Regions from separate parts of the Streptomyces sp. NBC_01089 genome, predicted to be linked through region 1. Evidence: predicted binding sites of a transcription regulator. Region 1 holds the regulator's gene; each other region holds the start of a gene.
What was found. The regulator HrcA, encoded in region 1, represses chaperone genes, less so after heat shock. The targets are predictions, from matches to a motif close to TTNGCACTCNGNNNNNCNGAGTGCNAA.

Region 1 (10,188 bases):
TCTCGTACCAGGTGGACTCACCGGCGAGCTGCTGGCCGTAGAGCTCGACCGCGGCCGGATCGGCGTTGTCGGACTGCGGCATGAACAGATTCACGCCGAAGGGCAGGGAGGTCAGCCCGCGCAGCTGTTTGATCTCCTCGTACATGCCGTCCGCGGTCTTGTACCCGGCGGCGAGGAACCCGAGACCACCGGCCTCGGAGACGGCTGCGGCGAGCTGCGGGCCTGAAGCACCGCCCGCCATGGGGGCCTGCACGATCGGATATCGGCAGAGATCGGCGAGTACGGAGGACATGACCGCATCGTGCCACGTCCTCCGCACCGCACCGAATCGGCGGCTCGGGCGGGAGTACCCACCCTGCGGGCTACCGCCCGTTGAACGCGTCCTTCAGCCGCGAGAACAGCCCCTGCTGCCCGGGCTGACTGCATCCCCCGGGGGACGACCCCCGGACCCCCGGCAGAAAGAACAGCCCCCGCTACCGCCCGTTGAACGCGTCCTTCAGCCGCGAGAACAGCCCCTGCTGCCCCGGCTGGAACTGGCCGGTGGGCCGTTCCTCGCCGCGCAGCTTGGAGAACTCCCGCAGCAGACGCTCCTGTTCGGCGTCCATCTTCGTCGGGGTGAGCACCTCGACGTGCACGATCAGGTCGCCCCGGCCGCCGCCGCGCAGATGCGTGATGCCGCGCTGGTGCATCGGGATCGACTGACCGGACTGTGTGCCCGGCCGGATGTCGACCTCCTCCAGCGCGTCCAGCGTCTCCAGCGGCACCTTCGTACCGAGCGCCGCCGCCGTCATGGGGACCGTCACCGTGCAGTGCAGATCGTCGCCCCGCCGCTGGAAGACCGCGTGCGGCAGCTCGTGGATCTCGACGTACAGGTCACCGGCGGGGCCGCCGCCGGGGCCGACCTCGCCCTCGCCCGCGAGCTGGATCCGGGTGCCGTTGTCGACACCGGCCGGGATCTTCACCGTCAGCGTGCGGCGGGAGCGGATGCGCCCGTCGCCCGCGCACTCGGGGCACGGGGTCGGCACGACCGTACCGAAGCCCTGGCACTGCGGGCACGGCCGCGAGGTCATGACCTGGCCCAGGAAGGACCGGGTGACCTGCGAGACCTCACCGCGGCCGCGGCACATGTCGCAGGTCTGGGCCGAGGTGCCGGGGGCCGCGCCCTCGCCGCTGCAGGTCGTACAGACCACGGCGGTGTCGACCTGGATGTCCTTCGTGGTGCCGAAGGCCGACTCGTTGAGGTCGATCTCCAGCCGGATCATCGCGTCCTGGCCGCGCCGCGTACGCGACCTCGGCCCGCGCTGGGACGACGTACCGAAGAACGCGTCCATGATGTCCGAGAAGTTGCCGAAGCCGCCCTGGCCGAAGCCGCCGGCTCCGCCGCCGCCCGCCTGCGAGAGCGGGTCGCCGCCGAGGTCGTAGACCTGCTTCTTCTGCGGGTCCGACAGCACCTCGTAGGCGGCGTTGATCTCCTTGAAGCGTTCCTGCGTCTTGGGATCGGGGTTGACGTCCGGGTGGAGCTCGCGCGCCAATCGCCGGAATGCCTTCTTGATCTCGTCCTGGGAAGCGTCGCGGCGCACGCCGAGAACGGCGTAATAGTCCGTGGCCACTTACGACTCCGCCAGGATCTGTCCGACGTAACGTGCCACTGCGCGTACCGCTCCCATCGTTCCGGGGTAGTCCATGCGGGTCGGTCCGACCACGCCGAGTTTGGCGACTGCCTCGTCGCCCGAACCGTAGCCGACGGCGACGACCGATGTGGACGTCAGGCCCTCGTGGGCATTCTCATGCCCGATGCGTACGGTCATGCCCGAGTCCTCACCGAGCAGCTTGAGCAGCACGACCTGCTCCTCAAGCGCTTCCAGCACCGGCCTGATGGTCAGTGGGAAGTCATGTCCGAATCGCGTCAGATTGGCGGTTCCGCCGATCATCAGCCGTTCCTCGGTCTCCTCGACCAGCGTTTCGAGCAAGGTCGCGAGCACCGTGGAAACCGTACCCCGGTCTTCCTGTTCGAATGACTCGGGCAGGTCCTGCACCAATTGTGGTACGTCCGCGAAACGGCGTCCCACCACCCGGCTGTTGAGCCGGGCCCTGAGATCCGCGAGAGATGTCTCACCGAACGGCGCCGGGCAGTCGATCATGCGCTGCTCGACCCGTCCGGTGTCCGTGATCAGGACGAGCATCAGCCGGGCGGGCGCCAGCGCGAGCAGCTCCACATGCCGCACCGTGGAACGGGTCAGCGACGGATACTGCACGACGGCGACCTGCCGGGTGAGCTGCGCCAGCAGCCGTACGGTCCGGCCCACCACGTCGTCGAGGTCGACCGCGCCGTCCATGAAGTTCTGGATGGCGCGCCGCTCGGGCGACGAGAGGGGCTTGACGCCCGCGAGCCGGTCGACGAACAGCCGGTACCCCTTGTCCGTGGGGATGCGGCCCGCGCTCGTGTGCGGCTGCGCGATGAACCCCTCGTCCTCCAGGGCCGCCATGTCGTTGCGGACGGTGGCCGGTGAGACACCGAGCCGGTGCCGCTCGGTGAGCGCCTTGGAGCCGACCGGCTCCTCGGTGCCCACATAGTCCTGGACGATGGCGCGCAACACTTCGAGTCTGCGTTCGCTGAGCACCCGCGCACACCTCCAGCTGTCGATCCGGGCCTGCCTGGCACTCGGAATGTTCGAGTGCCAGCAGCGTCCCAGTGTACGGCGGAGAGGTTCACCGCTGGCAAGGGCGGCCCTTCGCACGGTCGCGCCGGTCTCCGCCGACCGGGATAGCGTCGCGGTATGGACGCCGCTTGGGAAGACTCCGGCTGGGAACCGCTGGCGCCGGGCGTGGGCCGGTGCCGGCTCCCGCGCTGGGACGCGACGGCCGGGCTTGTGGCGGGCCGGTTCGGCGCACTGCTCTTCGACACGGGTGCCACGCTCCGCGAGGGCCGGGAGGTCCGGATGCGCGCGGAGGCGGCGCTGGGCCGCCGGGTGACGCACATCGCGCTGAGCCACCCGCACTTCGACCATGTGCTGGGCACCGCCGCGTTCGCCGGGGTGCAGGTGTACGGGGCGGTGGGGACCCGGGCGCTGCTCACCCGGGGCTCGCGCGGGGCCGAAGCGCTGCGCGAGGACGCGGTACGCCACGGGGTGCCGGCCGTGGAGGCCGCCGACGCGGTGGCGCAGCTGGTCGCTCCGCACCATCAGGTCTCCGGGGAGCTGACCCTGGACCTGGGCGGCCGCCGGGTGACCCTGGTGAACTGCGGCCCCGGCCACACCGGCCACGACCTGGCGCTGCTCGTCCCCGGCGACCGCCCTGTCGTCTTCTGCGGCGACCTGGTCGAGGAGTCGGGGGAGCCGCAGGCGGGCCCGGACGCGCTGCCCGCCCGCTGGCCGGCGGCGGTGGACCGGCTGCTGGCGCTGGGCGGCGATGACGCGCTGTACGTGCCGGGGCACGGGGCCGTGGTCGACGCCGCGTTCGTCCGCGCTCAGCGGGATGTGCTGGCAGCGAGCTCCGGGGTGTCGTAGCGTCTGCGGAATGCGCAGCTACAGCCCCGACTTCACGCCGCCGTGGAAGAAGCAGACACCCGCCCGCGAGGTCGCGGCCGAGCCCGATCTGGTGGTCGAGGAGATCGCCACCGGGTTCTGCGGTGCGGTGATCCGGTGCGAGAAGACGGCCGAGGGGCCGACGGTCACCCTGGAGGACCGGTTCGGCAAGCACCGGGTGTTCCCGATGGGGCCGCGCGCCTTCCTGCTCGAAGGGCGCCCGGTCACGCTCGTACGCCCCACGGCGGCGCCGCAGCGCCCGCACCGCACGGCGTCCGGTTCACTGGCGGTGCCCGGCGCGAGGGCGCGCGTGGCGCGGGCCGGCCGGATCTATGTCGAGGGGCGGCACGACGCGGAGCTGGTCGAGCGGGTCTGGGGTGACGACCTGCGGATCGAGGGCGTCGTCGTCGAGTACCTGGAGGGCATCGACGATCTGCCCGCGATCGTCGCGGAGTTCGGGCCTGCGGCGGACGCGCGGCTCGGCGTGCTGGTCGACCACCTGGTCCCGGGCTCGAAGGAGTCCCGGATCGCGGCGGAGGTCTCCAGCGACCACGCGCTGGTGGTGGGGCACCCCTACATCGATGTGTGGGAGGCGGTGAAGCCGTCGTCCGTGGGCATCGCGGGGTGGCCGACGGTACCGCGCGGCCAGGACTGGAAGACGGGCGTGTGCCGGTCCCTGGGCTGGCCGGAGAACACCGGCGCCGCGTGGCAGCGGATCCTGTCGGGCGTACGCTCCTACCGCGACCTGGAGCCCGCACTGCTGGGCCGCGTCGAGGAGCTGATCGACTTCGTGACGGCGCCGGAGGATTCCAGCCACTCCGGCGTTTGAGGAGCGGGGCCGGACGCAGGCAGCGAGCGGCGCCGCCTCAGTCCACCAGATCCCGCACCACCGCGTCGGCCAGCAGCCGCCCGCGCAGCGTGAGCACCGCACGCCCCGACCCGTAGGCCGCCGGATCGAGCAGCCCGTCCGCCAGCGCCCGCCGGGACGCCGCCAGGCCGGCCGGGGCCAGGATGTCCAGCGGGCAGCCGTCGCGCAGCCGCAGCTCCAGCAGGATGCGCTCCACCCTGCGGTCCTCGGCGGGCAGGATCTCCCGGCCCGCGCCGGGTGACTTCCCGGCGGCCAGGGCGGCCGCGTACGCGCCGGGGTGCTTCACGTTCCACCAGCGCACCCCGCCGATGTGGCTGTGCGCGCCGGGGCCCGCGCCCCACCAGTCCGCGCCGCGCCAGTACAGCTCGTTGTGGAGGCACCGGCCCGCGTCGGTGGTGGACCAGTTGGAGACCTCGTACCAGGAGAACCCCGCGTCGGCCAGGACCGAGTCCGCGATCAGATAACGGTCCGCGTGCTCGTCGTCGTCCGTCATGGGCACCTCGCCGCGCCGGATCCGGCGGGCCAGCTGGGTGCCCTCCTCGACGATGAGGGCGTACGCGGAGATGTGGTCGGGACCTGCGCCGACCGCCGCCGCGAGCGAGGCCCGCCAGTCGTCGTCGGACTCCCCCGGCGTGCCGTAGATCAGGTCGAGGTTGACGTGTTCGAAGCCCGCGGCGCGCGCCTCGGCGACGCACGCCTCGGGCCTGCCGGGGGTGTGGGTGCGGTCGAGGATCTTCAGGACGTGCTGCCGGGCGCTCTGCATCCCGAACGAGATCCGGTTGAAGCCGCCGGCCCGCAGCTCCGCCAGATACTCCGGGCCGACGGACTCGGGGTTGGCCTCGGTGGTGATCTCGGCGCCCTCGGCGAGGCCGAACTCGTCCCGTACCGCGGCGAGCATCCGTACCAGGTCCGCCGCGTCGAGCAGGGTCGGTGTGCCGCCGCCGACGAACACCGTGCTGACCGGCCTGGGGTCGTCCCCCAGCACCTTGCGGGCCAGCCTGACCTCTTCGGTCAGGGTCGAGGCGTAGTTGTCCTGGGAGGCCAGCACACCGCCCGAGCCGCGCAGCTCGGTGGCGGTGTAGGTGTTGAAGTCGCAGTACCCGCAGCGCGTCGCGCAGTAGGGCACGTGCAGATAGAACCCGAGCGGCCGCTCACCCGCGCCCTCCAGGGCATGACCGGGCAGCGCCCCGTCATCGGGCATGGGCTCACCATCGGGCAGTACGGAAGGCATGCCCCCATTGTCCCCCGGGCCGGGAACTACTCCGCCCGCAGCACCAGGAGCGCCATGTCGTCGTCCAGCGGCTCCACGCCGAACGCGTACACCGCCTGCTTGATCCGCTCGGCGACGCCCTGCGCGGTCAGCCCCGTACAGCCCGCCAGCTCGGCCGAGAGCCCGTCGCCGTCGTCGAACATGCGCGGGCCCGCCCGCCGCTCGGTGACACCGTCGGTGACACAGAGCAGCGTGTCACCGGGCAGCAGGTCGAACGTCTCGCTCTCGTACGTGACGCCCTCGACCACGCCGAGCAGCATCTGCGGTGCGGCGGCGGCCCGCACGGTGCCGTCGGGGCTCAGCAGCAGCGGCAGCGGGTGGCCCGCGCTCGCCAGGGTGCACCGCACGCCCGCGCCGCCCGGCAGCGGCACCAGCTCGCCGTAGAGCAGCGACAGGAACCGGGACTGTGGGTCCTCGTGCAGCTCCTGGCCGCCCGCGACCGCGACCATCCGGGCCGCGGCCTCGGCGGTCTCCATCGCGTCGTCGAGGAGCAGCTTGTTGAGCCGGTCGAGCACCTCGGACACCTGGTAGCCCTCGCGGGCGAGCAGCCGCAGCCAGGGGCGGGCGAGTCCGGTGACGACGGCGGCTTCCGGGCCGCTGCCCTGGACGTCGCCGAGTGCGAAGCACCAGCGGCCGCCCGCGCTGTCGCCGGGGAAGACGTCGTAGAAGTCGCCGCCCGCGACGCCCTCGCCGCGCGGCTCGTAGACGAGGGCGCTGTCCACGCCGGGGATCTCGGCGACGCTGCTGGGCAGCAGCCCGCGCTGGAGGACCCTGCTGATGGTGGCCTGCCGGGTGTACTGGCGTGCGGCGCCGATCGCCAGCGCGACCCGGCGCGCGAAGTCGCCCACCAGGGCGGCCACTTCCTCGTGGGCGCGGCGCCCGGCCGCGCGGCCGAGCAGCAGGGTGCCCAGCGGCCGGCCCGCGGCAAGGAGCCGGTAGCCGAGCACCGTGCCCTCGGCGCCCGCCGTCCCGTCGGTGACCGGCCACTCCAGGGTCACGGCGCCGCCCCGTGCGGACTCGGGCAGCTGCGGCGGGTCCTTCTCCAGGACGGCCCGCAGTTCGTCGATCCGGCTCTCGTGGGCGTGCCAGACCCGCGAGAGTCTCGGTCTGCGTCCGGGGCCGCCCGCCTCCGGGTCCAGCCAGACGGCGCACCAGTCGCCGAGCCGTGGCACCAGGAGCTGTCCGGCGAGCGCGGCGATCATGTCCTCGTCGAACTGCCCGGCGAGCAGTTCGGACGCCTCGGCGAGGAAGCTGAGCGCCCCGCTGCTGCTCCACTCGCGTTCCTCGCCCTGGGTGCGCCGGGGCGCGGGGGCGAGGATCTCGGAGGCGCGCAGTCCGCGCCTCAGGCGGTCGCTGCCTGACGCGGACTGCGGGTCGCCCCCGTCGAGCGGCAGCCGGGTCCAGACCGTCTTGAGCCCGGTGCGGTAGGTGATGCCCCACGCCTCGGCCAGGGTCGAGACGAGCCGCAGCCCGCGGCCGTACTCAGGGGCGCCGTCCTGGTGGTCATCCGGGTCGCTGCGCACCTCGCGGGACGGGTGGTGGTCGGACACCTCGATCACCAGCGCGGGCTGCTCCTCGCCGGCCGCGCCCTCCAGCCGGAGGAGCATCTCGACGGTGGTGCCCGCGTGCACGACGGCGTTGGTGACGAGTTCGCTGGCGATCAGGACGGAGTCGTCGGCGAGCTGGTCGGTGAAGCCGGTGGCGGCGGGGAGCCCGAGCGCGGTCCAGTCGGCGAGCGCGGCCCGGACGAACCGGCGGGCGGCGGACGGGGACAGCGGGTTGCCGGGCAGGCTGGTACGGACCACTGACGGCACGCCTGCCGGTGGCCCGGAGGGGCGCGCGGTACGGACCGCCGTCTCCCTCTGCACGGGAATGGACCCCACTCGGTGGCTCCCTGACCAGATCTGACGTTGCGCCGATGACGACAACGACAGAGTGACAGACTGAGCCCGCCCATATGCGTCGAGTTACTCAAATGGGCCGTGTCGGATGGGAAAAGCGCTGGTCGGCGCCGTGCCGGAGTGGGGGATTCCATGCCGGGGCCGGGCCCGCGGGGGTGACGGGCGGGCGGCCGGCGGCGGGGTCGGCCGCCGGTCCTGCCCCTTCCCCGCTTCCGTTACGCCTCGCGGGAGCCCGCGTACATGTCCTCGATGAGCCCCTTGTACTCGCGCTCGACGACCGGCCGCTTCAGCTTGAGGCTGGGCGTCAGCTCACCGTGCTCGATGTCCAGGTCGCGCGGCAGCAGCCGGAACTTCTTGACCGTCTGCCAGCGCTGGAGCCCCTCGTTGAGCTGCTTCACATAGCCGTCGATGAGCGACTCGACCTCCTTGGACGCCACCACGTCGGCGTACGTCCGGCCGCCCAGGCCGTTCTCCTCCGCCCAGCCGAGGATGGTCGGCTCGTCCAGGGCGATCAGGGCCGTACAGAAGTTACGGTCCGCGCCGTGCACCAGGATGTTGGAGACGAACGGGCAGACCGCCTTGAACTGGCCCTCGACCTCGGCCGGCGCGATGTACTTGCCGCCGGACGTCTTGATCAGGTCCTTCTTGCGGTCGGTGATCCGCAGATAGCCGTCGGACGACAGCTCACCGATGTCGCCGGTGTGGAACCAGCCGTCGGACTCCAGCACTTCGGCGGTCTTCTCCGGCTGGCGGTGGTAGCCCGCCATGATGCCGGGGCCGCGGAGCATGACCTCGCCGTCGTCGGCGATCCGGACCTCGGTGCCGGGCAGCGGCTTGCCGACGGTGCCGGTGCGGTACGCCTCGCCGGGGTTGACGAAGGAGGCGGCGCTGGACTCGGTGAGGCCGTACCCCTCCAGGATGTGGATGCCGGCGCCCGCGAAGAACAGCCCGATGTCGGGGGCGAGCGCGGCCGAGCCCGAGACACAGGCGCGCAGCCGCCCGCCGAACGCCTCGCGGATCTTGGCGTACACCAGCGCGTCGGCCGCCTTGTGCTTGGCCGAGAGGGCGAAGGGCGCCGACGCGGAGCCGGTGTGCCGGAAGTTGTCCTGGGTGACCCGCGCGTACTCGCGTGCCACTTCGGCGGCCCACAGGAAGATCTTGTACTTGGCGGCGCCGCCGGCCCTGGCCTTGGCCGCGACCCCGTTGTAGACCTTCTCGAAGATCCTCGGGACGGCCGCCATATAGGTCGGCTGGACCACCGGGAGGTTCTCGATGATCTTGTCCACCCGGCCGTCGACGGCGGTGACATGGCCGACCTCGATCTGGCCGGAGGTCAGCACCTTGCCGAAGACGTGCGCGAGCGGCAGCCAGAGGTACTGGACGTCGTCCTTGGTGATCAGCCCGGTGGACACGGTGGCCTTGGCCATGTACGACCAGTTGTCGTGCGGCAGCCGCACGCCCTTGGGCCTGCCCGTGGTGCCCGAGGTGTAGATCAGAGTGGCGAGCTGGTCGGCCGTGATGGCGCCGATCCGCTCCTTGACCGCACCCGGGTTCGCCGCCAGGTACGCGGCGCCGCGCGCCTCCAGTTCGGCGAGCGAGAGGACCCAGCCGGCCTCGTCCGCCGCGTCCGGCTCCAGACCCTCGGTGTCGATCACCACGACATGGCGCAGTTCGGGCAGCTCGGCCCGCCGCTCCCGCGCCTTGGCGAGCTGCGCGGCGTCCTCGGCGATCAGCACCCGGCTCTCGGAGTCGGAGAGGATGTACGCGGACTCCTCGGTGTTCGTCGACGGATAGATCGTCGTCGTCGCCGCCCCCGCGCACATCACACCGAGGTCGGCCAGAATCCACTCGACCCGGGTCGACGAGGCGAGCGCGACGCGCTCCTCGGGCCGCACGCCCAGTTCGATCAGGCCGGCGGCGATGGCGTACACCCGCTCGGCGGCCTGGCCCCAGCTCAGGGACTTCCAGTCGTCGGGCCCCTCGCCCGAGGCGGCGGGCACCGGGAAGCGGTACGCCTCGGCGTCGGGCGTCTCGGCAACCCGCTGGGTGAAAAGGGTCGCCACGGAGGGCGGCCGGGTCTCGATCAAGGTCTGTGTGTCGCTCACGACGTCGTCCTCCGGGCCTGCGAGCAGCTCTGCGCGACTGGCTGGTGGCTGTTATTAAACTGGCGAGTAACTAGTGATCAGAGTAGAGCGCCGCCGTCCGCCACGTAAGAGGGAACGGCCGTGTGGTTCATAACGAACGGGCCCCCGTGCCGTAGCGCGGGGGCCCGTCCGTCGAATCACGTTCCGGTTCTCGCCGGTTCCGGCCGGTTCCCTACCGCCGGTTCCGTATCGCCGGTTCCGGTTACTTCTTCTTGCTCTCGCCCGAGTCGTCGGTCGACAGCACCGAGATGAAGGCTTCCTGCGGGACCTCCACGTTCCCGACCATCTTCATCCGCTTCTTGCCTTCCTTCTGCTTCTCCAGCAGCTTCCGCTTACGGGAGATGTCACCGCCGTAGCACTTGGCGAGGACGTCCTTGCGGATGGCGCGGACGGTCTCACGGGCGATGACGCGGGCGCCGATGGCGGCCTGGATCGGCACCTCGAAGTTCTGCCGCGGGATCAGCTTCTGCAGCTTGGCGAC
Region 2 (10,188 bases), 750 kb from region 1:
CACTGGCCCGTTCCCACCGCAGCCAACGCCCTCACCATCGATGCTCTCGACCCCCGTTCCAAGATTCCCGAGTACAAGGTCTGCGCCTGCCGTATCGAGGCCGCCCAGCGGGTCGACGAAGTCCCCGCACCGCCCGTCGCCCCCGGTGGCACGGCCTACCCCGAGGCGCAGATCTCCCGCACCGACCCCCTGCCGCCCTCGGCCCCGCAGGGGCGTGGCACGGCGGAGAGGAGCTGAGTCCGCCATGATGGGCAGAACGATCTTCATCGATCCGGGGCGCTGCATCGGCTGCCAGGCATGTGTCTCCGCATGCCGTGAGTGCGATTCGCACCGGGGCAAGTCGATGATCCACCTCGACTACACCGACCCCGGCCAGTCCGTCGCCTCCCTTCCCACGGTCTGTATGCACTGCGAGGACCCGGTCGCGCCCTGCGCCGAGGTCTGTCCTGCCGACGCGATCCTGGTGACCGCCGACGGTGTGGTGCAGCAGGCCGACACCACCCGCTGCATCGGCTGTTCCAACTGCGTCAACGCCTGCCCCTTCGGCGTACCGAAGATCGACCTCCAGGCGAAGCTCCAGCTGAAGTGCAACCTCTGCTACGACCGCACCGCCTACGGCCTCGCCCCCATGTGCGCCACGGTCTGCCCGACCGGGGCGCTGTTCTACGGAACGCTGGAGGAGCTCCAGGCGGAGCGCCCCGGCGTCCAGGTTGCCGACTCCTTCGCGTTCGGCGATGTCGTGGTCAAGACCGGCGTCGCGATGGTGGTCCCCGCGGAGAAGGTCCAGTGGCCGGTGCCCGGCGGGCTGCCGGTGGTCGAGGTCAATGGGGTCGATGTGAGAGAAGCGCCGCCGGGCGTGGGCGGTGCGGGTGGTGCGCGTGGCGCGGGGGGTGCGAGCCGTTCCGACGGTGGCGGTGGTGGTGCCGGTGCCGGTGGTGGTTCCGATGTCACCGGCACGGGCACGGGCACCGGTGGTGCGGGGAGCGGAGGTGGCGGGCGATGAGCGTCACCCAGCAGCCACCGGGCGGCCAGCAACCACCCGGGCAGCAACCGCCGGGGCATTCGTCGTCCGGCCCGTCCGGCCCGTCCGGGGGTGGGGCGGCGGACAACGGTGGGGCGCGCGAGGCGTTGCACGACCGGATCAGCGCGGACTCGCTCACCACGCGGCGCGACTATCTGCGGATCGTCACCACCGTCTCCGGCGGGCTCGCCATCGGCGGCCTCGGTGTCGCCGGGGGAGTGCTGGAGCGGCATGGTGACAGCGAGACCGCGCCCACCCCCAAGAAGGTCACCGATCAGTTGCAGCCCGGTGAGTCCGTCGCCTTCCGCTTTCCCGGCGACGAGGACCGAGCCGTGGCCGTACGCCTCGCGGACGGCAGCCTCGTCGGATACTCCGCTGTCTGCACCCACCTCGCCTGCGGTGTTCTGTGGCGCAAGGACCGCGGTGCCGACGGCGAGCTCTACTGCCCCTGCCACGAGGGCGTTTTCGACGCGCGGACCGGTGAGGTCACCGCGGGCCCGCCCCCTCGCGGGCTGCCCCGGGTGCTTCTCGTGGAGCGGGACGACGGCAGCGTCTGGGCCCTGGCCACGGCTCGCTCCGGCGAGAACATCAAGGACGCGGTGTGCCGGCAGTTCAAGGACTCGGACCCGGAATCGACCGCACGGATCGGCTGTCCCGGTGTGAGACGGACGACACATGACCGAGGGGAGCAGACATGAGCGACCAGCCGTCGCAGCCTGAATCGCCTCGCCACGACCCGTCGCAGCCCGAGCCGCAGCAGCCCGAGCCGCAGCGGCCCGATGCATCCCGGCCCGGCTCTCCCCGGCCCGGCTCTCCCCGGCCCGAATACCGGCCCGGCAGTGCGCAGCCCCGTCTCAACCGGCCGCTCACCGAACGGTATCCACAGATCCGCGCCACCAGTGGGTACGGAGACCCCCGGATCCGGCACACCGGCCCGGGGCCCGGCGCCGGGAGCGAACAGGAGCCTGAACGCTCCGCCAAGCTGACCGCCCGGCTCGCCCTGGCGATGACGGTCGTGATCGGCCAGCTCTGGGCCCTGACGATCACCGTCAACGAGTGGATGGAGGGACACACAAGCACCGCGTGGTGGGGCGCCGGATTCCTCTGTCTGTCCTTTCTGGCGGTGCTCGCGCTCTGGCGTCTCGACCCCAAGGACCGTTGAACAGCGGGCGGAGCCGTACCGTGGCCGGGCGCCGTACCCTTGCCGTATGAGCAATGCCCCCGTTCCCGGCCGCGCCTCCCGTGATGACGAGGACCGCGATTCCGCGACCTCCTCCGGCGCGACACCGGTGGCCAGGCCGGTATCCAAGCTGGTCTTCGACGATCCGCTCGACCAGCAGTCCCCGGACGACTCGGACCGCGGCTGGGGCGAGCAGTCGTCCTCCGGGGGCAGTGCGTCGGATCTGGCCCGCTTCCTCGACGAGAAGCCGCCGCACCACATCTGAGGCGCGCCTGGCGTCAGGAGCCGTGGCCCGAGCCACGCTGGGCGACCAGGGTGTCCCTGATCTCCCGCAGCAGCGCCACCTCGGCGACCTCCGCCTCGACCGTCTCCTCCTCCATCGTCTGCTCCTTGGCGGCTTTGCGGGCGAGATACTTCGCCATCGGCAGCACCATCAGGAAGTAGACGACGGCCGCGGTGATGACGAAGGTCAGGACCGCGTTGAGCACGGACCCCCACAGGATGTAGATGCCGTTGGTCACATCGCCGGAGGCGTCGACGGTGCAGGGACCCTTGAAGCAGGACTTGTACGAGTCCAGCTGCGAGGTCCCGAAGGCGCCGACCAGTGGGCTGATCACGCCCTTCACCACGGAATTCACCACGGCCGTGAACGCGGCGCCGATCACGACGGCGACAGCGAGGTCGATGACGTTCCCCCGCATCAGGAAGGCTTTGAAGCCTTCCAGCAGGGTGGGGTTCTCTTTGCTCATCAAGCGGTCCTTCTTCGTGTGCGCCGGGGGCGGAACAGCCCGCTCCGCCACCTAAGGCGCTGCGCCACGAAACTGTCCAATTACCCTGCCCCTGTTGGGTACATGACTGGGCATCAGTACTAATTGGCGCGGAAGCCGACGCTGATTTCAGCACAGTGTCACCGCCAGTTTCGACGTGGCTGCGGCGCCTGCCAGCGCGGTCGCCGTCGAGCGGGGCACCCTGAGGACGACGAGGGCACCGGAGCCGGGAGAGGGGTCACCCGCGGCATCCGTGTCTCTCATGTCTGCCGCATCCGGTACGTCGGACACCCGGGCTCCCGTCGCGATCACCCGTGCCGCGCGGGCGCTCCCCGGTCGGCCGGATCCCGCCGAGGGGTCACCGGTCGATGTGTCGTCGGTCGATGTGTGGTCGGTCGACGTGCCGTCGGCCGACGTGTCACCGACCGCGATGACATCGACGTGGTCGCCGGGGGCCAGCAGCCGTACGGTCGCCGCGTCGGCGATACGTACCGGCGCGGACACCATGGCAGCAGGGCCCGAGGCCGCCGGGGCTCCCGGTCCGCGGGCCCGGACGGCGGCGGCCCCGCCCGACGTGGTGCCGGCCCGAGAATCCGCCCGGGCGTCGGCCTTGGCGCTGGGCGGGGGCTCCGCGCCCCCTGCGTCCCGCGGGGCCCAGGCGGCCAGGGCGGCAGCCATGAGGATCAGCCCCGCCACCGCCGTCCGGCGCCATCGGCCAAGGGCCCGCCGCACACGGCGCCGTCCCGGGCGCACCCGGAGCGGGGCGAACGGGGGCACTCCGCGCGGCTCGGGCGCGGAAACGACCGGTACGGGCATGGGGATCATGACAACCACCGCCTGGTGAGAGGAGTCCGGGTCGAGCGCCTCCCACCATCCGGCCTTCCGCCGCGTCCCGCTGAGAGCTGTGGACTACTCGCCAGTTGTGGACAACCCGCTCACCCGCAGCCGCTCAACCGCCTCTGCTCGCCGCTCCCGCTCATCCGTAGCCGCACTCAGCGATGCCTGGCTCACCCGCGCCTGCTCACCCGAAGCCGCTCAGCGGTGCCTGGCTCACCCGCGCCTGCCCATCCGCAGCCGGGCTCAGCAGTGCCTGAACCGCCCGCCCCTCAAGGCAGCGTGATCCCCGGGTCCACCCCATCCAGCGCCCGCGCGCAGTGGCAGGCCATCGACTGCTCCGCGGGCAGCCCCGCCACCGCGTCGAAGAGGACCGTGCGCAGCCGGTCCACATTGGCGGCGAAGACCGTCAGCACCTCGTCGTGGGAGACGCCCTCGCCCGCCTCGGCCCCCGCGTCCAGGTCCGTGACCAGCGTCATCGACGTGTAGCAGAGCCCCAGTTCGCGGGCGAGCACCGCCTCCGGGTGCCCGGTCATACCCACCACGGACCAGCCCATCGCCGCGTGCCAGCGCGATTCGGCCCTGGTGGAGAACCGCGGCCCCTCGATGACGACCAGAGTCCCGCCGTCCACCGGCTCCCACTCCCGCCCCCGCGCCGCCGCGAGCGCTGCCTTGCGGCCCGCGGGGCAGTAGGGGTCGGCCAGCGACACATGCACCACGTTCGGAATGCTGCCGTCCGGCCGCACCTGACCGTCGTAGTACGTCTGCGGGCGCGCCTTCGTCCGGTCCACCATCTGGTCCGGGACGAGCAGCGTCCCCGGCCCGTACTCCGGCCGCAGACCGCCGACCGCACACGGGCCGAGCACCTGCCGTACGCCCACGGAGCGCAACGCCCAGAGATTCGCCCGGTAGTTGATGAGGTGCGGGGGCAGATGGTGGCCGCGTCCGTGCCGGGGGAGGAACGCCACCCGGCGGCCGGCGATCTCACCGAGGAAGAGGGAGTCGCTCGGCTTCCCGTACGGGGTGTCCACCTCGACCTCGGTCACGTCCTCCAGGAAGGAGTAGAAGCCGGAGCCGCCGATGACCCCGATGTCCGCTGTCAGGGCCGGGGTACGCCCCGCGGTCGCCCGGTCTGCCGAGTTCGCCACATTCACCATGCCGGTCACACTATCCGGGGCTCAGGACCCGCCCCCGACGCCCTGGGTGCCCCGGACACAACGGAAACCCCACCGTCGACCGACGGCGGGGTTTCCGGGAAAGCGCTATCAGGCGGCCGAGCTGCCGCTGGAGGAGCTGCTCGATGACGAGGACGACGCCGAACCGGCCGACTTCGAGGCACCGGCCTTCGCGTCGGAACCCGAGGAACCCGAAGAGCCCGAGGAACCGGAAGAGCTGGACGAACCCGAGGACGAGTCCGACGAGGACGACGAACCGGTGGACTTCGCGGACGCCGCCGTGCTGCTCGATGACGAGCCACGGCTGTCGTTCCGGTAGAACCCCGAGCCCTTGAAGACAATGCCGACCGCCGAGAACACCTTCTTCAGGCGTCCATCACAGCTCGGGCATACGGTCAGGGCGTCATCGGTGAACTTCTGCACCGCCTCGAGACCCTCGCTGCATTCGGTGCACTGATACTGATAGGTCGGCACTTGCTCCTCCTGGCACTCTCACTCAGTGAGTGCTAACGACGCTCTATAGTGACGTATTCCGCTGGATCAGTCCACTGAGACGGGCACTCGGTGACCGATCCCACGCCGCGCGCCACGCTTGATGCCCCGGCCGGACACCACATCCGACGCCACATCCGACGCCAGATCCGATTCCGGACCCGATGCCGCATCGGACGCGGATGCCGTCGCCGTCGCCGAGGCCGGCTCCGCTTCCAGGCCCGGTCCCGCGTCGCGCGGCGTCAGCCGGGACCGCAGTGCCAGCAGGGTGAGCAGGGCCAGGACCGTTCCGCCCATCGGCACCAGGAACCCGGCACTTGAGCTGTACGCGTCTGTCAGCTCGCCCGCCACCGAGACGGCCGCGGCCTGTCCCAGTGCCACCGAACCGGTCAGCCAGGTGAACGCCTCGGTGCGTGCCGAAGTCGGCACCAGCGTGTCCACCAGGGTGTATCCGCTGATCAGCGCGGGTGCGATGCACAGGCCGACCAGGAGTCCGAGGCCCGCGATGAGCGGAACCGTGTGCATCGCCCAGAGCCCGGATGCCGTGATGGCCAGCGCCGTGTAGGCGACGAGCAGCCGGAACTTCGGCCCGGTCTTCCAGGCGACGGCTCCGCAGACGATGCCGGCCAGCATGTTGCCCGCGGCGAAGACCCCGTACAGCACACCGTTGACTCCGGGCTGCCCGATCTCCTCGGCGAACGCGGTCAGTGAGACCTGCATGCCGCCGAACACCGCGCCGATCCCGAGAAACGCGATGGCGAGCACCCGTACACCGGGAACCGACAGCGCGGAGACGTGCCGTACGGACGTGTGGTCGTTGTCACGTACGCGGACGGCGGGCTGGGTCCGGCGCTGCGCCGCGAAGACGAGACCGCCGATCAGGGTCAGCGTGGCCTCGGTGATCAGCCCGGCCGCCGGGTGGATCCCGGTGCACAGCGCGGTCGTCAGCACCGGGCCGATGACGAAGGTGAACTCGTCCGTCACCGATTCGAAGGCGGCGGCCGTCGACATGAGGGGCGAGCCCTCCAGCTTCGCGGCCCAGCGGGCCCTGACCATCGGGCCGACCTGCGGTACCGAGGCACCGGTCGGCACAGCGGCGATGAACAGCGCCCACAGCGGGGCGCCCGCCAGCGCGAGGACCGTCAGGGCGACCACCGAAGCGGTGTGCACCAGGACGCCGGGGAACAGCACCGCGCGCTGTCCGAAGCGGTCGGCGAGCTTCCCGCTCTGCGGCGCGAACAGCGCCATGGAGACACCCGTCACAGCGGCGACGATGCCGGCGTTGCCGTACGACCCCGTCGTGTGCTGCACCAGCAGCACGATGCCGATGGTCAGCATCGCGAAGGGCTGCCGCGCGGCGAAACCGGGCAGCAGGAACGTCCATGCGCCAGGTGTGCGCAGCAACTGCCCGTACCCCGGACGGGTCTCGGAGACCGTGGACACCACGGCCTAGCCTTTCTGCCGCCTGGTGGCGCTCCCCTGGTCGTACGGGCATGCGGAGGCATGCGTACGGGAGCTGCCGAGAGCTGTCCTCTTGCGCGGAACTGCGGTAGGCCGGGCCGTTTCGTCGTGCGGAACACCTGCGCGGATACCGCGCACGCACCGCGACGTGGGTGCCTCGACCGCCATACGGTCGCGCCAGCTCTGCATCAGGCAGAGTTGGTCGATCAGGTCAATCAGGTCAATCAAGTCGATCGGGTCAGAACCGATTCGGTTCATGGTACCGCTACTGGCGAGTGGTGCTTGCTGCCGACGAGAGCGGTGCCGCTACAGGCCAGAGCGCTGCCGCTACCGGCGGTTGATGCCGCCGTCGGCGAGCCAGCCCGCCAGCTTGCCGCCCTGGCCGATGGCCCGCAGCCGTGCCTCGGCCGCGTCGCGCACCGGATTGGTCGCCACCACCAGGAGTTCGTCCCCGCGCCGCAGCACCGTCGACGGCTGCGGTACGAAGCTCGTACCGTCCCGGACGACCAGGGTCACCGCCGCGCCCTTGGGCAGCCGCAGTTCGCCGACCTCGACGCCGTGCATCCGGGACTTCTCCGGGATCGCCACCGACAGTAGATGCCCGCGCAGCCGTTCCAGCGGCGCCGATTCGATGCCCAGGTCGGCCGCGGCGTCGGCGCCCTTGCCGAGGCTGAGCTTTCTGGCCAGCCAGGGCAGCGTCGGCCCCTGCACCAGGGTGTAGACGACGACGAGCACGAAGACGATGTTGAAGACCCGGGAGCTGCCGTCGATCCCGGACACCATCGGGATGGTCGCCAGGATGATGGGCACCGCTCCGCGCAGCCCGGCCCACGACATCAGGGTCTGTTCCTGCCAGGGCACCCGGAACGGCGCCAGGCTCAGCAGTACGGAGACCGGCCGCGCCACCATCGTCAGGACCAGGCCGACGATGACCGCGGGCCAGAAGTCGCTGCCCAGCTCGTGCGGGCTCACCAGCAGACCGAGCAGGACGAACATGCCGATCTGGGCGATCCAGCCGAGCCCTTCGGCGAATCCGCGGGTGGCCGGCCAGTGCGGCAGTTTGGCGTTGCCCAGCAGCATCGCCGCCAGGTAGACGGCGAGGAACCCGCTGCCGTGCGCGATGGCGCCGGTCGCGTACGCCGTGATCGCGATGGCCATCACGGCGATCGGGTAGAGACCGGACGCGGGCAGCGCGACATGGCGCAGCCCCCACGAGCCGAGCCAGCCCACGGCGAGCCCGATCGAGGCGCCGATCGCCAGCTCCAGGGCGATCTCGCCGATCAGTACGTACCAGTGGTCGACAGGACCGGCCGTCGAGAACGCGATGACCAGGATCACCACCGGGGCGTCGTTGAAGCCGGATTCGGCCTCCAGCACACCGGTGATCCGGGACGGCAGGGGCACCCTGCGCAGCACCGAGAAGACCGCGGCGGCGTCGGTGGACGACACCACGGCTCCGATGATCAGGGCCTGGCGCCATTCGAGACCGACCAGATAGTGCCCGCCGGCGGCGGTGATCCCCACGCTCACCGCGACGCCGACCGTCGACAGCACGACGGCCATCGGCAGGACCGGCTTGATCTCTTTCCACTTGGTGCCGAGACCGCCCTCGGTGAGGATCACGACCAGGGCGGCGTAGCCGATCACCTGCGTCATCTCGGCGTTGTCGAACTTGACGTTGAAGATGCCGTCCTGGCCTATGGCCATCCCGATGCCGAGATAGAGGAGCAGGCTGGGGAGGCCGCTGCGGGAGGAGATGCGCACGGCGGCCACGGCGATCAGCAGGACGAGCGAGCAGATCAGCAGGAGCTCGTTGAGATGGTGGACAGTCAGTGGCCGTTCCTTCCCTCGTACGCCTGCAGTTACTTCGTTACCCTACCTAATCCTTGACGCTTCCTTGACGCTTCGCTTACTTGTGCGATGGCGGTGGGGATACCAGGTCCCTGGCGCCCGAGCGCTGCGCCTATGGTTGCTCCAGCGCTCCGTCGGACCTACAGACCACCCTGCCCCTCGAAGGACAGCGATGCCCGCCGCCACCACCACAGCCGCCCCTTCCGGCACGAATTCCGGCACGAAATCCCGCAGGAAGAAAGGGCGTCGCGCCAGGCTGATCGTGATCGTCGTGGTGCTGGCGCTCGTCGCGGGCATCGGGTACGGGACGTACTGGGGCGTGAGCACCGTGCGGGCGTCCCTTCCGCAGACGACCGGTGAGATCAAGGTCCCCGGCCTCTCCGGCAGCGTCGACGTCAAGCGCGACAGCTACGGCGTACCGCAGATCTACGCGGACACCGACGCCGACCTCTTCCGTGCGCAGGGCTACGTCCAGGCCCAGGACCGCTTCTACGAGATGGACGTCCGGCGGCACATGACGTCCGGCCGGCTCTCCGAGATGTTCGGCTCAGGCCAGGTCAAGACCGACTCCTTCCTGCGCACCCTCGGCTGGCACCGGGTCGCGCAGCAGGAGTACGACACCAAGCTGTCGCCGGAGACGAAGAAGAACCTCCAGGCGTACTCGGCCGGGGTCAACGCGTATCTGAAGGGCAAGGACGGCAAGCAGATCTCCGTCGAGTACGCGGCCCTGAATCTCACCAACGACTACAAGCCCGAAGCCTGGACGCCCGTCGACTCGGTGGCCTGGCTCAAGGCGATGGCCTGGGACCTGCGCGGCAACATGCAGGACGAGATCGACCGCTCCCTGATGACGTCGCGGCTCAGCGCCCAGCAGATCAGCGACCTGTACCCGTCCTACCCGTACAGCCGGAACAAGCCGATCGTGCAGCAGGGCGGCATCGACCCGGTCACCGGCAAGTTCGACCAGGACGCGAACCCGGGCGGTGTCACGGGCGGTTCGAACACCGCGGGCGACGCGGTCGAGGGTGTGCAGTCGCAGCTTTCCTCGCTCTCGGACACCCTGGACAAGATCCCGACGCTGCTCGGCCCGAGCGGCAGCGGCATCGGCTCCAACTCCTGGGTGGTCTCGGGCAAGCTGACGACCACCGGGAAGCCGCTGCTGGCCAACGACCCGCACCTGGCGCCGCAACTGCCGTCCCTCTGGTACCAGATGGGCCTGCACTGCAGAACCGTCAACAGCAACTGCCACTACGACGTGGCGGGCTACACCTTCTCCGGCATGCCCGGCGTGATCATCGGGCACAACCAGAACATCTCCTGGGGCTTCACCAACCTCGGCGCCGATGTCACCGACCTCTATCTGGAGAAGGTCACCGACAACGGCTATCTCTACGACGGTGAGGAGAA
Region 3 (10,188 bases), 2.5 Mb from region 1:
AATCGTCTTCCCGCCGGGCTTGGTGTAGTCGAGGGGGACATGCAGAGTGGCGCAGGTCCAGCCGGTCCCGGGGGCCTTGCCCCCGCCCTGCGCCTGGGAGGGCGCGGGGCACGTGGCCCACTTCAGCGGGTCCTGGTCCTTGGGCGCCGCGAGGGCGCCGGCAGCGGCCGACGGCGTGGCTGCGGGAGGTGCGGGGGCGGCGGCGAACGCGGGCCCGCCGAGCAGCAGAGAAGCGGCCGCGGCACACCCCACGACCCGCCCGGCGGCTTTACGGGACAGGCCGGCCCGCACCTGACGGAACGGCTTACGAGGCCGTGCGGCGATGGCCGGGCGGCCTGCCGCAGGAAGGGACGAGCGGAGCGACAAACGCGCCGACAGGCGCGACGGCTTACGAGGCGTCATGTTGATCATCCTCTGACGACCCGTCGGATACCGCCTGGCGCAAGGTCCGTACGGGGGACGGGCCGTCAGTCACCCCCAGGTCAGCCACCCCAGGCCACCTCCGGGCGCTCGCCCAGGCCACCCAGACCCGACCAGGCAAGGCCACGTCCCCCACCGCCCCCGCCCAGAGCTTCCCCGCCCAGACCCTTCGGCTCTCGGTGCTCGCACGGGTAACCTTGAAGGCCAGGACACGGGCCGGGGGGAAGGGGCCGCAAGTGAGCTGGCTCTGGTGGGTATTCATCTTCTTCATGGTCGGCGGATTCGGCTGGGTCGCCGATACGGGCCGTACTGCCCTGCGCACACGTCATGAGCGCCGGATGGAGCGGCTGGAGACGGCCGAGCGGGAACGCAGGGAGATCGAGGCGGCGCACAAACCGCCCGAGCCGGTCTGCGGCTGCACGCACCACCTCGCCAAGCACGACCGGCAAGGCAAGTGCCACGAGACCGTCGAGGTGCCGACGTCCTGGGACGAGAACAAGAAGCCGCTGAGTTTCGAGCCCGGGGTCTGCAACTGCCAGCAGTACGTGGGGCCGCAGCCGCTGTCCCAGGTGTACGCGGACGAGCTGACGGACCTGGCCTGACGAGGCGTCGGCAAACGTCCCCGGGCGGGGCGCCGGCGAGCCCCCCGACGAGACGCCGGCAAGCGTCCCCCGGCCCCTGACGAGGAGCGGGAAGTCTCAGGGCCCGGCGGCTCCGCCAGGGGGTTCGCAGGGCCCGGTGGCTCCGTCAGGGCTGCGCCGGGTGTCCGATCAGCATCGTCGGCGCGCCGGCGACGCGGGTGAGGATCACGGTGGCCGCGTTCGGCCCCTGCGGCTTGACCCTGCGTCGTACCTCTTCGGGCTCCACCGCCGAGCCGCGCTTCTTGACGGTGAGGTTCCCGACTTCCCGCTCGCGCAGCAGTGCCTTGAGCTTTTTCAGACCGAAGGGGAGCGCGTCCGTGATTTCGTACGCCGTCGCGCAGAGCGTCGGGCGCAGGTCGTCCGCGGTGATGTAGGCGATGGTCTCGTCGATGAGCCCGCCACCGAGTTCCTCGGCGACCTCGGCGACGAGATGGGCGCGGATGACGGCGCCGTCCGGTTCGTACAGATACCGGCCCAGTGCACGCACCTCGGGGTCGGGGAGTCCGCGGCCCGTGAGGGTGGTCCCTGACGGGAGCAGTGTGGCGCGGCGCAGGCCCGGTTCCGTGCCGAACCAGAGCACTGCTTCCTTGACGTCACCGTTGTCGGAGATCCACTCGGCCTCGGCTTCGGCGGGGATCAGCTCGTGCGGGATACCGGGAGCGATCTTGATCGCTCCCGGGGCCGGGCGGTCGGCCACCGCGCCCGTGGCCCAGGACAGCGGCGGTGAGTACGCCTCGGGGTTGAAGATCCGGCCGCGACCGCCACGCCGTGCCGGGTCGACGAAGACCGCGTCGTACGGGTCGGTGTCGATGTCCGCCACATCCGCGCACCGTACTTCGACCAGGCTGCTCAGCCCGAGGGCGTCCGCGTTGGCCCGTACGACTTCGGCTGTGAGCGGATCGCGGTCGACCGCCAGTACGGAGATCCCGGCGCGGGCGAGCGCCAGGGCGTCCCCGCCGATGCCGCAGCACAGGTCGGCGACGCTGCGTACGCCCAGCTCGGCGAAGCGCCGCGCGCGGTACTCGGCGACGGATCTACGAGTGGACTGCTCCACACCGTTGGGCGTGAAGAACATCCGGTACGCGTCGGCGGCGCCAAATTTCGGCACGGCCCGCTGGCGCAGCCGCGCCTGGGCGAGGGCGGCCGAGACCAGCTCAGTGGGGTACGTGCGGCGCAACCTGGTGGCGACGGCCAGTTCCTGGGCGGCGTCGTACTCCCGCAGCGATTCGAGCAGGGCGGCGCCCTCATCGGTGAACAGCGCGGTGAAGGCGTCGAGATCGGTCACCTGTCCATTGTGGGTGATCGGCTGCGGACGACCGGCCGCCCGCAGCCGCAGCCGCAGCCGCAGCCGCAGCTGATGGCGAGGCGGGCGCGAAACGCGAAGCGCTGAACCGAGCTGAACCGATGGGAAGGGACCGCGGCATTGCCTCCGGTCGGGACCGCCGCCCCGCATCAGGAACCCGACGACATGGCCGACCACATTGGCACTCCGCTTGACCGAGTGCTAACTGCCGTCCTAGTCTCAGTTCTGGCACTCCCCACGGGAGAGTGCCAAATATGGCGACGGGCCGGTCCGGCACCCGCGACGACGGATCCATCCGGTCGCCACTCAGACAGTTCACCCCGTGAGATCTCCGAAGGGGGAGACCGGATCGTGTCGACAACCAGCTCCAAGGTTGCCATTAAGCCGCTCGAGGACCGCATTGTGGTCCAGCCGCTCGACGCCGAGCAGACCACGGCCTCCGGCCTGGTCATTCCGGACACCGCCAAGGAGAAGCCCCAGGAGGGCGTCGTCCTGGCCGTGGGCCCGGGCCGCTTCGAGAACGGCGAGCGTCTTCCGCTTGACGTCAAGGCCGGCGATGTCGTGCTTTACAGCAAGTACGGCGGCACCGAGGTGAAGTACAACGGCGAGGAGTACCTCGTCCTCTCGGCTCGCGACGTTCTCGCGATCGTCGAGAAGTAATTCACCGACGTATTTCTTGATCTGCGCCCCTGGCCCCGCATCTGCTGTGTTCGCACAAGTGTGTTCGCACAACGAGTGACGGGCACTGGGGGCGCAGTTCGTTTTTGAGAGGACTGAATCAGCTCCATGGCGAAGATCCTGAAGTTCGACGAGGACGCCCGTCGCGCCCTTGAGCGCGGCGTCAACAAGCTTGCCGACACGGTCAAGGTGACGATCGGCCCCAAGGGCCGCAACGTCGTCATCGACAAGAAGTTCGGTGCCCCCACCATCACCAACGACGGTGTCACGATCGCCCGCGAGGTCGAGCTCGACGACCCGTACGAGAACCTCGGTGCGCAGCTGGTGAAGGAGGTGGCGACCAAGACCAACGACATCGCGGGTGACGGCACCACCACCGCCACCGTGCTGGCCCAGGCGCTGGTCCGGGAGGGCCTGCGCAACGTCGCCGCCGGCGCTTCGCCCGCCTCCCTGAAGAAGGGCATCGACGCCGCGGTCAAGGCCGTGTCCGAGGAGCTCCTCGCGACCGCCCGCCCGATCGATGACAAGTCCGACATCGCCGCTGTCGCCGGTCTCTCCGCGCAGGACAAGCAGGTCGGTGAGCTCATCGCCGAGGCGATGGACAAGGTCGGCAAGGACGGTGTCATCACCGTCGAGGAGTCCAACACCTTCGGGCTCGACCTGGACTTCACCGAGGGCATGGCCTTCGACAAGGGCTACCTCTCGCCGTACATGGTGACCGACCAGGAGCGTATGGAGGCCGTCCTCGACGACCCGTACATCCTGATCCACCAGGGCAAGATCGGTTCGATCCAGGACCTGCTGCCGCTCCTCGAGAAGGTCATCCAGGCGGGCAGCTCCAAGCCGCTGCTGATCATCGCCGAGGACGTCGAGGGCGAGGCCCTGTCGACCCTGGTCGTGAACAAGATCCGCGGCACCTTCAACGCGGTCGCGGTCAAGGCCCCCGGCTTCGGCGACCGCCGCAAGGCGATGCTCGGCGACATGGCCACCCTCACCGGTGCCACGGTCATCGCCGAGGAGGTCGGCCTCAAGCTCGACCAGGCCGGTCTCGACGTGCTGGGCACCGCCCGCCGCGTGACCATCACCAAGGACGACACCGTCATCGTCGACGGCGGTGGCAAGGCCGACGAGGTCCAGGGCCGCGTCAACCAGATCAAGGCCGAGATCGAGTCCACGGACTCCGACTGGGACCGCGAGAAGCTCCAGGAGCGCCTCGCGAAGCTGGCCGGTGGCGTGTGCGTGATCCGTGTCGGTGCCGCCACCGAGGTGGAGCTCAAGGAGAAGAAGCACCGTCTGGAGGACGCCATCTCCGCGACCCGCGCCGCGGTCGAGGAGGGCATCGTCTCCGGTGGTGGCTCCGCTCTGGTGCACGCCGTCAAGGTGCTCGAAGGCAACCTGGGCAAGACCGGCGACGAGGCCACCGGTGTCGCGGTCGTCCGCCGCGCCGCTGTCGAGCCGCTGCGCTGGATCGCCGAGAACGCCGGCCTCGAGGGCTACGTCATCACCTCGAAGGTCGCCGAGCTCGGCAAGGGCGACGGCTTCAACGCCGCGACCGGCGAGTACGGCGACCTGGTGAAGGCCGGCGTCATCGACCCGGTCAAGGTCACCCGCTCCGCGCTGGAGAACGCCGCGTCCATCGCTTCGCTGCTGCTCACGACCGAGACCCTGGTCGTCGAGAAGCCGGCGGAGGAGGAGCCCGAGGCGGCTCACGGCCACGGTCACTCGCACTGAGGCTGACCTGACGCACGCCTGAGGCCCGGCACCCCTTCGCTTCGAATTCGCTTCGAAGGGGTGCCGGGCCTCGGTGGTTATGGGAGTACGGGGTTATTACCGGGTGAGGCCCCGAAGGGCCGGGTCAGTGCCCGGCTAGGCCGAGCGCGTCAGGTCCGACGGGAGTACCGGGTCCGCGAACTCCTGCCCCGACGCATACCGTTCGAGTTCGTCCAGCGCCTGGTCCGCCATCCGGTGCAGCTCGCCGCCGAGCGATCCCGCGACATGCGGGGTGAGCAGGACGTTCGGCAGGTCGTAGAGCGGCGAATCCGGGTACGGGGTCTCGGGATCCGTCACATCCAGTACGGCGTGCAGCCGCCCGCTCGCCAGTTCCGGAACCAGCGCCTCCTCGTCGATCAGCGAGCCGCGGGCGGTGTTGATGAGCGTCGCCCCGTCCGGCATCGCGGCCAGCTGGCAGGCTCCGATCATGTGCCGGGTGGCCGGTAGCTGGGGGGCGTGCACGCTGACGACGTCGCTGTGGGCGCACAGGTCGTCCAGCGGTACCGGCTCCACGCCGAGCGCGGCGGCCTCGGCCGTATCGACGTACGGGTCGTACAGCAGGACCCGCAGGTCGAAGGGGCGCAGCAGCTCGATCACCCGGCGCCCGATCCGGGAGGCGCCGATGATGCCGACGGTGCGGCGGTAGTTGCCCGCGCCGTCCAGTTCGTCCCGCCAGTCGTGGTCACCGCGCATCGCGCGGTACCGGTACGCGGACTGCAGGACCCGCTTGTTGGCGAGCAGGATCGTGGCGAGGGTGTACTCGGCCACCGGCAGGGCGTTGGCCGCCGCGGCCGAGGCAACGGTGATGCCGCGCTCCCAGCATGCCTCGGTGATGTGGTGCTTGACCGAGCCGGCCGCGTGGACGACGGCGCGCAGCCGGGGTGCCGAGTCCAGGATCCGGGCGGTGAGCGGGGTCGCGCCCCAGCAGGTGAAGAGGACTTCGGCCTCGGCGAGCGCCGCGGCGACCTCGGCCGTGGGTCTCGCCAGGTCGTGAGCCACGAGTCGGCTGTCCGTACGCGCCAGGGCGGTCAGCCGGGTGTGATGGCGCTCGGCGAACAGGCGCTCCATGATGCCCGGACCCATCGCAAGCAGGACGCCCGGCCGATTGTCAGTGGCGTGGTGCATGGTGGTCCCAGTGCTCCTTCTTGGTTGCTCAGGGCGCAGCTCGGCAGGGGGCGGGGCGGCAGGGTCCGGCCCAGCGGGATGGGGCGAAGCAGGGGGCGGCACGGGGGGATGCGGCATGGCGGGGGCTGGTCCGGTAGGGGCCGGTCCGGCGGATGGCGGTCCCGTGGGGGCAGGCCCGGTCTGTGGGGGACCGGTCCGTGTCCGCCCGGTGGTGGTCATTTGACGCTGCCCGCGGTGAGGCCGGCCTTCCAGTGCCGCTGGAGGGAGACGAAGGCGACGATCAGGGGGATGACGGCGAGGAGTGATCCGGTGACCACGAGCGGATAGAAGCTCGGTTCGCCGTGGGTGTTGGTGTTCCACGAGTACAGGCCGAGACTCAAGGGGAAGAGATCGCGGTCCGAGAGCATGACCAGGGGGAGGAAGAAGTTGTTCCAGATCGCTGTGAACTGGAAGAGGAAGATCGTCACGAACCCGGGCATCATCATGGGCATACCGATGGACCAGAAGGTGCGCAGTTCACCGGCCCCGTCGATACGGGCTGCCTCCAGCGCCTCGTTCGGTATGTAGCCGGCGCTGAAGACCCGGGCGAGGTAGACGCCGAAGGGGTTGACCAGGACCGGGATCAGCACCGACCAGTAGGTGTTGACGATGCCGATCTTGCTGGCCAGCAGATACATCGGCAGCGCGAGTGCGGTGGTGGGAACCAGCACACCGAGCAGGACGAGCCCGAAGAGTTTCTCCTTGCCCCGGAACTCGTACTTGTCGAAGGCGTAACCGGCGGCGACGCAGATCAGTGAGCACAGGACGGCGCCCACACCCGCGTACAGCAGGCTGTTCCCGTACCAGCGGAAGTAGACGCCGCCCCCGTAGGAGGCCAGGTCGGAGAGGTTCTCGCCGAGGTTGAAGCCCTTGAAGGAGAAGGCGTTGCCGGAGAGCAGCCCGCCGGTGTCCTTGGTGGAGGCGGTGACCAGCCAGATGAGCGGGAAGAGCATGTAGACGACGGCGAGGACCAGTGCGCCGTTGACGGCGGTCTTCGACAGCCAGCGGTTCTTCGGTGCCGGGCGGGGGCTCATGCGTTCTTCCCCTTGCGGCCGGTGAAGCGGGTGACGAGGAACGACAGCAGTGCGGCCGTCAGCGCCAGGAGCACGGAGGCGGACGCCGCGAGCCCGTAGTCGTTGCGGGAGAAGGCGGCGGTGTACGCGTACATGTTCGGTGTCCAGGTGGAGGAGACGGCGGACCCGGCGCCGCTGTTGAGGATCAGCGGCTCGGTGAACAGCTGGAGTGAACCGATGATGGTGAACAGTGCGACCATCACGACGGAGGCGCGGATCAGCGGGAGTTTGATGCTGACGGCGGTGCGCCAGCCGCCGGCGCCGTCCACGGTGGCCGCTTCGAGGACCGAGCGGTCGATGGCCTGCAGGGCGGCGTAGAAGATCACCATGTTGTAGCCGAGCCATTCCCACAGCGCGATGTTGACGACGGAGGGGAGAGCACCGGACGAGGAGAAGAAGTTGAAGCCGATGCCACCCGAGTGCATCGCCGAGACCACCGGGCTCAGTCCGGGTGTGTAGAGGTAGACCCAGATCAGCGCCGCGATGATGCCGGGAACGGCGTGCGGCAGGAAGAGCGCGAGCTGGAAGAAGCGCTTGGCGCGGGCCAGCGCGGAGTCCAGCAGCAGTGCGAGTGCGAGGGCGCCGCAGACCATCAGGGGGATGTAGATGACGCAGTATCCGAGCAGTACGCCGAAGCCCTCGCGGAAGGCCCGGTCACCCAGCGCCGCCGCGTAGTTGTCGAGACCGGAGAACACGGACTCGGAGCCGCCGAACCCCAGTCCCGACTGCTTCTCGGTGAAGAGGCTGAGCCAGACCGCGTATCCGATCGGCACCAGCATCACAGCGGTGAACAGGACGAAGAACGGGGTCAGCAGGATCGCGGCGGCGCGGGTGCGGGCCTTCATACCGGTCAGCCCTCGACCTTCAGTCCGCGCTTCTTGAGTTCCTGGACGGTCGCGTCATGGCCGGCCTTGACCGACCCGCTGATCGTGGAGCCGCCACTGGCGACCTTGCCGAACTGGTCCTTGATCGCGGTGTTCGTGGTGCCGGTCGCCGGGCCCCAGGTCCAGCCCTGCTTGATGGAGGCGGCTGCGGTGCCGAACAGCTGGTAGATGTCCTGGCCGCCGTAGAACGAGGAGTCGAATGCCTTCTTCGCCGCGGGCAGCAGCTCGGTCGCGGCCGGGTAGGCGCTCGAAGTGCCCGAGGCGATGCGGGCCTTGATGCCGTCCTGAGTGGTCGACATCCACTTGGCGAACTCGACTGCCGCGTCGGCGTGCTTGCTGTCCTTGGTCACGGCCCAGGTGGAGCCACCGAGCATGCCGCTGGCGGCCTGCCCGTCCCAGGTCGGCATCGGGGCGATGGCCCACTTGCCCTTCTGCTCCGGCAGTGTGGACTTCAGGACTCCGGCTCCCCAGGCCGCGCCGAGGTAGCCGATGGTGCCGCCGTTCTTCAGGGAGTTCGTCCACTCCGGGCTGAAGGACGCCTGCGAGCGGATCAGATCGTTCTTGATCAGGCCCTGCCAGTAGCCGGCGACCTTGGTGGTGGCGGAGTCCGTGGTGTTGATCTTCCAGGTGTCCCCGTCCGCCTTGAACCACTGGGCGCCGGCCTGCCAGGCCATCGCCTCGAACGTGGTCGGGTCGTCAGGGAAGAAGGTGCCGATCCTGGCCTTCTTGTCGGCCTTCTTGATCTTCTCCGCGGCCTTGCGGAAGTCGTCCCAGGTCTTGGGTACGGCGACTCCGTACTTGCTGAACAGATCCTTGCGGTAGTAGAACGCCTGCGGCGACGCGTCGAACGGAACGGCCCAGTTCTTGCCGCCCAGCGTGGTCTGTTCGACGGCCTGCGGCAGGAACTTCTTCTTCACGTCGTCGGTCATGTACTTGCTGATGTCCTGGAGCGCGCCCTGGCTGACGTACTCCGGCAGCTGGGGGTACTCGATGGAGACCAGGTCGGGGGCGTTGCCCGCCTTGACCGCGTTGGAGATCTTGGCGTAGCCGCCGGCGTTGCCGGACGGGATCTCCTCGTACTTCACGTGGATGTTCTTGTGCGAGGCGTTGAACGCGTCCACGGTCTCCTTCGAGCCCTTGGCCCAGCCCCAGAACGTGATGGCCACGGGCTTGCCGTCCGTGCCCTTCGAGGAGTCGTCGCCGCTGCTGCCGCAGGCCGTGAGGACGGCCAGGGCAGTGGCGGCGCCGGCTATGGAAAGGGTCGTTCTGCTCCAACTGCGGCTCACAGCGAGACTCCTGAGCTAGCGGCGACATTGACGTTGGCCGTGATCCTTGGCCCCGCAATGACCGAAGTCAAGAGCGAAAGATTGAATGATCGAAAAAAGATCAGAGTGTTATCGAAATCCGGGCCGCGCGGAGTCACCACCGGGGCGGAGTTACTGCGGAGTCGGCGTCGCTACGGGGTCGGCGTCGCTACCGGGGCGCGGTCGCCCCACAGGAATCCCGTACGTGCAGCCTGGGCAGCAGCGCCAGATGCTGACCCGGTTCCTGCCGGCCCTGGTTCTCCCGGTCCTGCTGCTCCGGTGTCCTGCCGCGTGGCCCCGTGCTCAGCCGCTCGACCAGCATCCGGGTCCCGTACAGCCCGACCTGGCGTTTCGGTGGAGCCACCGCGGTGAGCGGAGTGTCCGCGAGGGCGGCCACCTCGTCGTCGTAGGCGACCAGGGCCAGATCCTCCGGCACGCGTACGCCCAACTCGGCCAGGCGCTGCACCAGATGGATGGCGTCCACGTCGTTGTGGACCAGTGCCGCCGTCACGCCGCCCGTGGTCACCGCGGTCTGCACAGCGCGTACGGCCTCCTCGAAGCGGCCCCGGTCGAGTTCGGCCGGCACCGAATCGATCACGGGGCGCGGCTGTTCCAGGCCGAGTGCGCCCAGTGCCTCGTCGTAACCGGCCCGTACCGCGAGCGCGGTCGGACTGTCCGCGCGGGCGACCAGCAGCGGTGCGCCGTGGCCGAGGCCGACCAGATGGCGCACGGCCAGCAGCACTCCGTGCCGGTGGTCGGAACACACCCGGTCCATGTCGTCGAGGGTGCTGCCCAGTGCGGGCTGCCGTTCCAGCAGCACGGCAGGCACCGGCAGCTCCGACATCCAGTCGCCGTAAGCCGCCTGGTCACCCGCGGCCTGCCAGCCCGGCGCGATCAGCAGTCCCTCCGCGCCCGCCGCCAGCAGGCCCTCGCTGCGGGCCTTGTCCTCCT

Region 2: a site for HrcA is predicted at 5,461-5,487, ahead of OG510_RS22705 (FmdB family zinc ribbon protein). Genes of this name have one in related genera too.
Region 3: a site for HrcA is predicted at 2,543-2,569, ahead of groES (co-chaperone GroES). Genes of this name have one in related genera too.

What each region holds. Positions count from the first base shown of each region.
Region 1 is NZ_CP108660.1:5,793,349-5,803,536, reverse strand. It holds gene OG510_RS26015 (nitronate monooxygenase) at 1-292, opposite strand, end outside; gene dnaJ (molecular chaperone DnaJ) at 474-1,610, opposite strand; gene hrcA (heat-inducible transcriptional repressor HrcA) at 1,611-2,621, opposite strand; gene OG510_RS26000 (MBL fold metallo-hydrolase) at 2,778-3,506, shown strand; gene OG510_RS25995 (DUF3097 domain-containing protein) at 3,517-4,353, shown strand; gene hemW (radical SAM family heme chaperone HemW) at 4,391-5,593, opposite strand; gene OG510_RS25985 (SpoIIE family protein phosphatase) at 5,650-7,530, opposite strand; gene OG510_RS25980 (AMP-dependent synthetase/ligase) at 7,779-9,668, opposite strand; gene lepA (translation elongation factor 4) at 9,910-10,188, opposite strand, start outside.
Region 2 is NZ_CP108660.1:5,041,003-5,051,190, forward strand. It holds gene OG510_RS22665 (molybdopterin oxidoreductase family protein) at 1-237, shown strand, start outside; partial or broken gene OG510_RS22670 (4Fe-4S dicluster domain-containing protein) at 245-841, shown strand; gene OG510_RS22675 (ubiquinol-cytochrome c reductase iron-sulfur subunit) at 1,000-1,719, shown strand; gene OG510_RS22680 (hypothetical protein) at 1,716-2,183, shown strand; gene OG510_RS22685 (hypothetical protein) at 2,230-2,466, shown strand; gene mscL (large conductance mechanosensitive channel protein MscL) at 2,480-2,953, opposite strand; gene OG510_RS22695 (RcpC/CpaB family pilus assembly protein) at 3,098-3,646, opposite strand; gene OG510_RS22700 (S-methyl-5'-thioadenosine phosphorylase) at 4,075-4,959, opposite strand; gene OG510_RS22705 (FmdB family zinc ribbon protein) at 5,068-5,451, opposite strand; partial or broken gene OG510_RS22710 (MFS transporter) at 5,695-6,915, opposite strand; gene OG510_RS22715 (potassium/proton antiporter) at 7,258-8,763, opposite strand; gene OG510_RS22720 (penicillin acylase family protein) at 8,954-10,188, shown strand, end outside.
Region 3 is NZ_CP108660.1:3,296,960-3,307,147, reverse strand. It holds gene OG510_RS14490 (alpha/beta hydrolase) at 1-402, opposite strand, end outside; gene OG510_RS14485 (hypothetical protein) at 657-1,022, shown strand; gene OG510_RS14480 (THUMP-like domain-containing protein) at 1,168-2,346, opposite strand; gene groES (co-chaperone GroES) at 2,716-3,024, shown strand; gene groL (chaperonin GroEL) at 3,151-4,773, shown strand; gene OG510_RS14465 (hydroxyacid dehydrogenase) at 4,909-5,937, opposite strand; gene OG510_RS14460 (carbohydrate ABC transporter permease) at 6,153-7,010, opposite strand; gene OG510_RS14455 (carbohydrate ABC transporter permease) at 7,007-7,894, opposite strand; gene OG510_RS14450 (ABC transporter substrate-binding protein) at 7,900-9,219, opposite strand; gene OG510_RS14445 (substrate-binding domain-containing protein) at 9,407-10,188, opposite strand, start outside.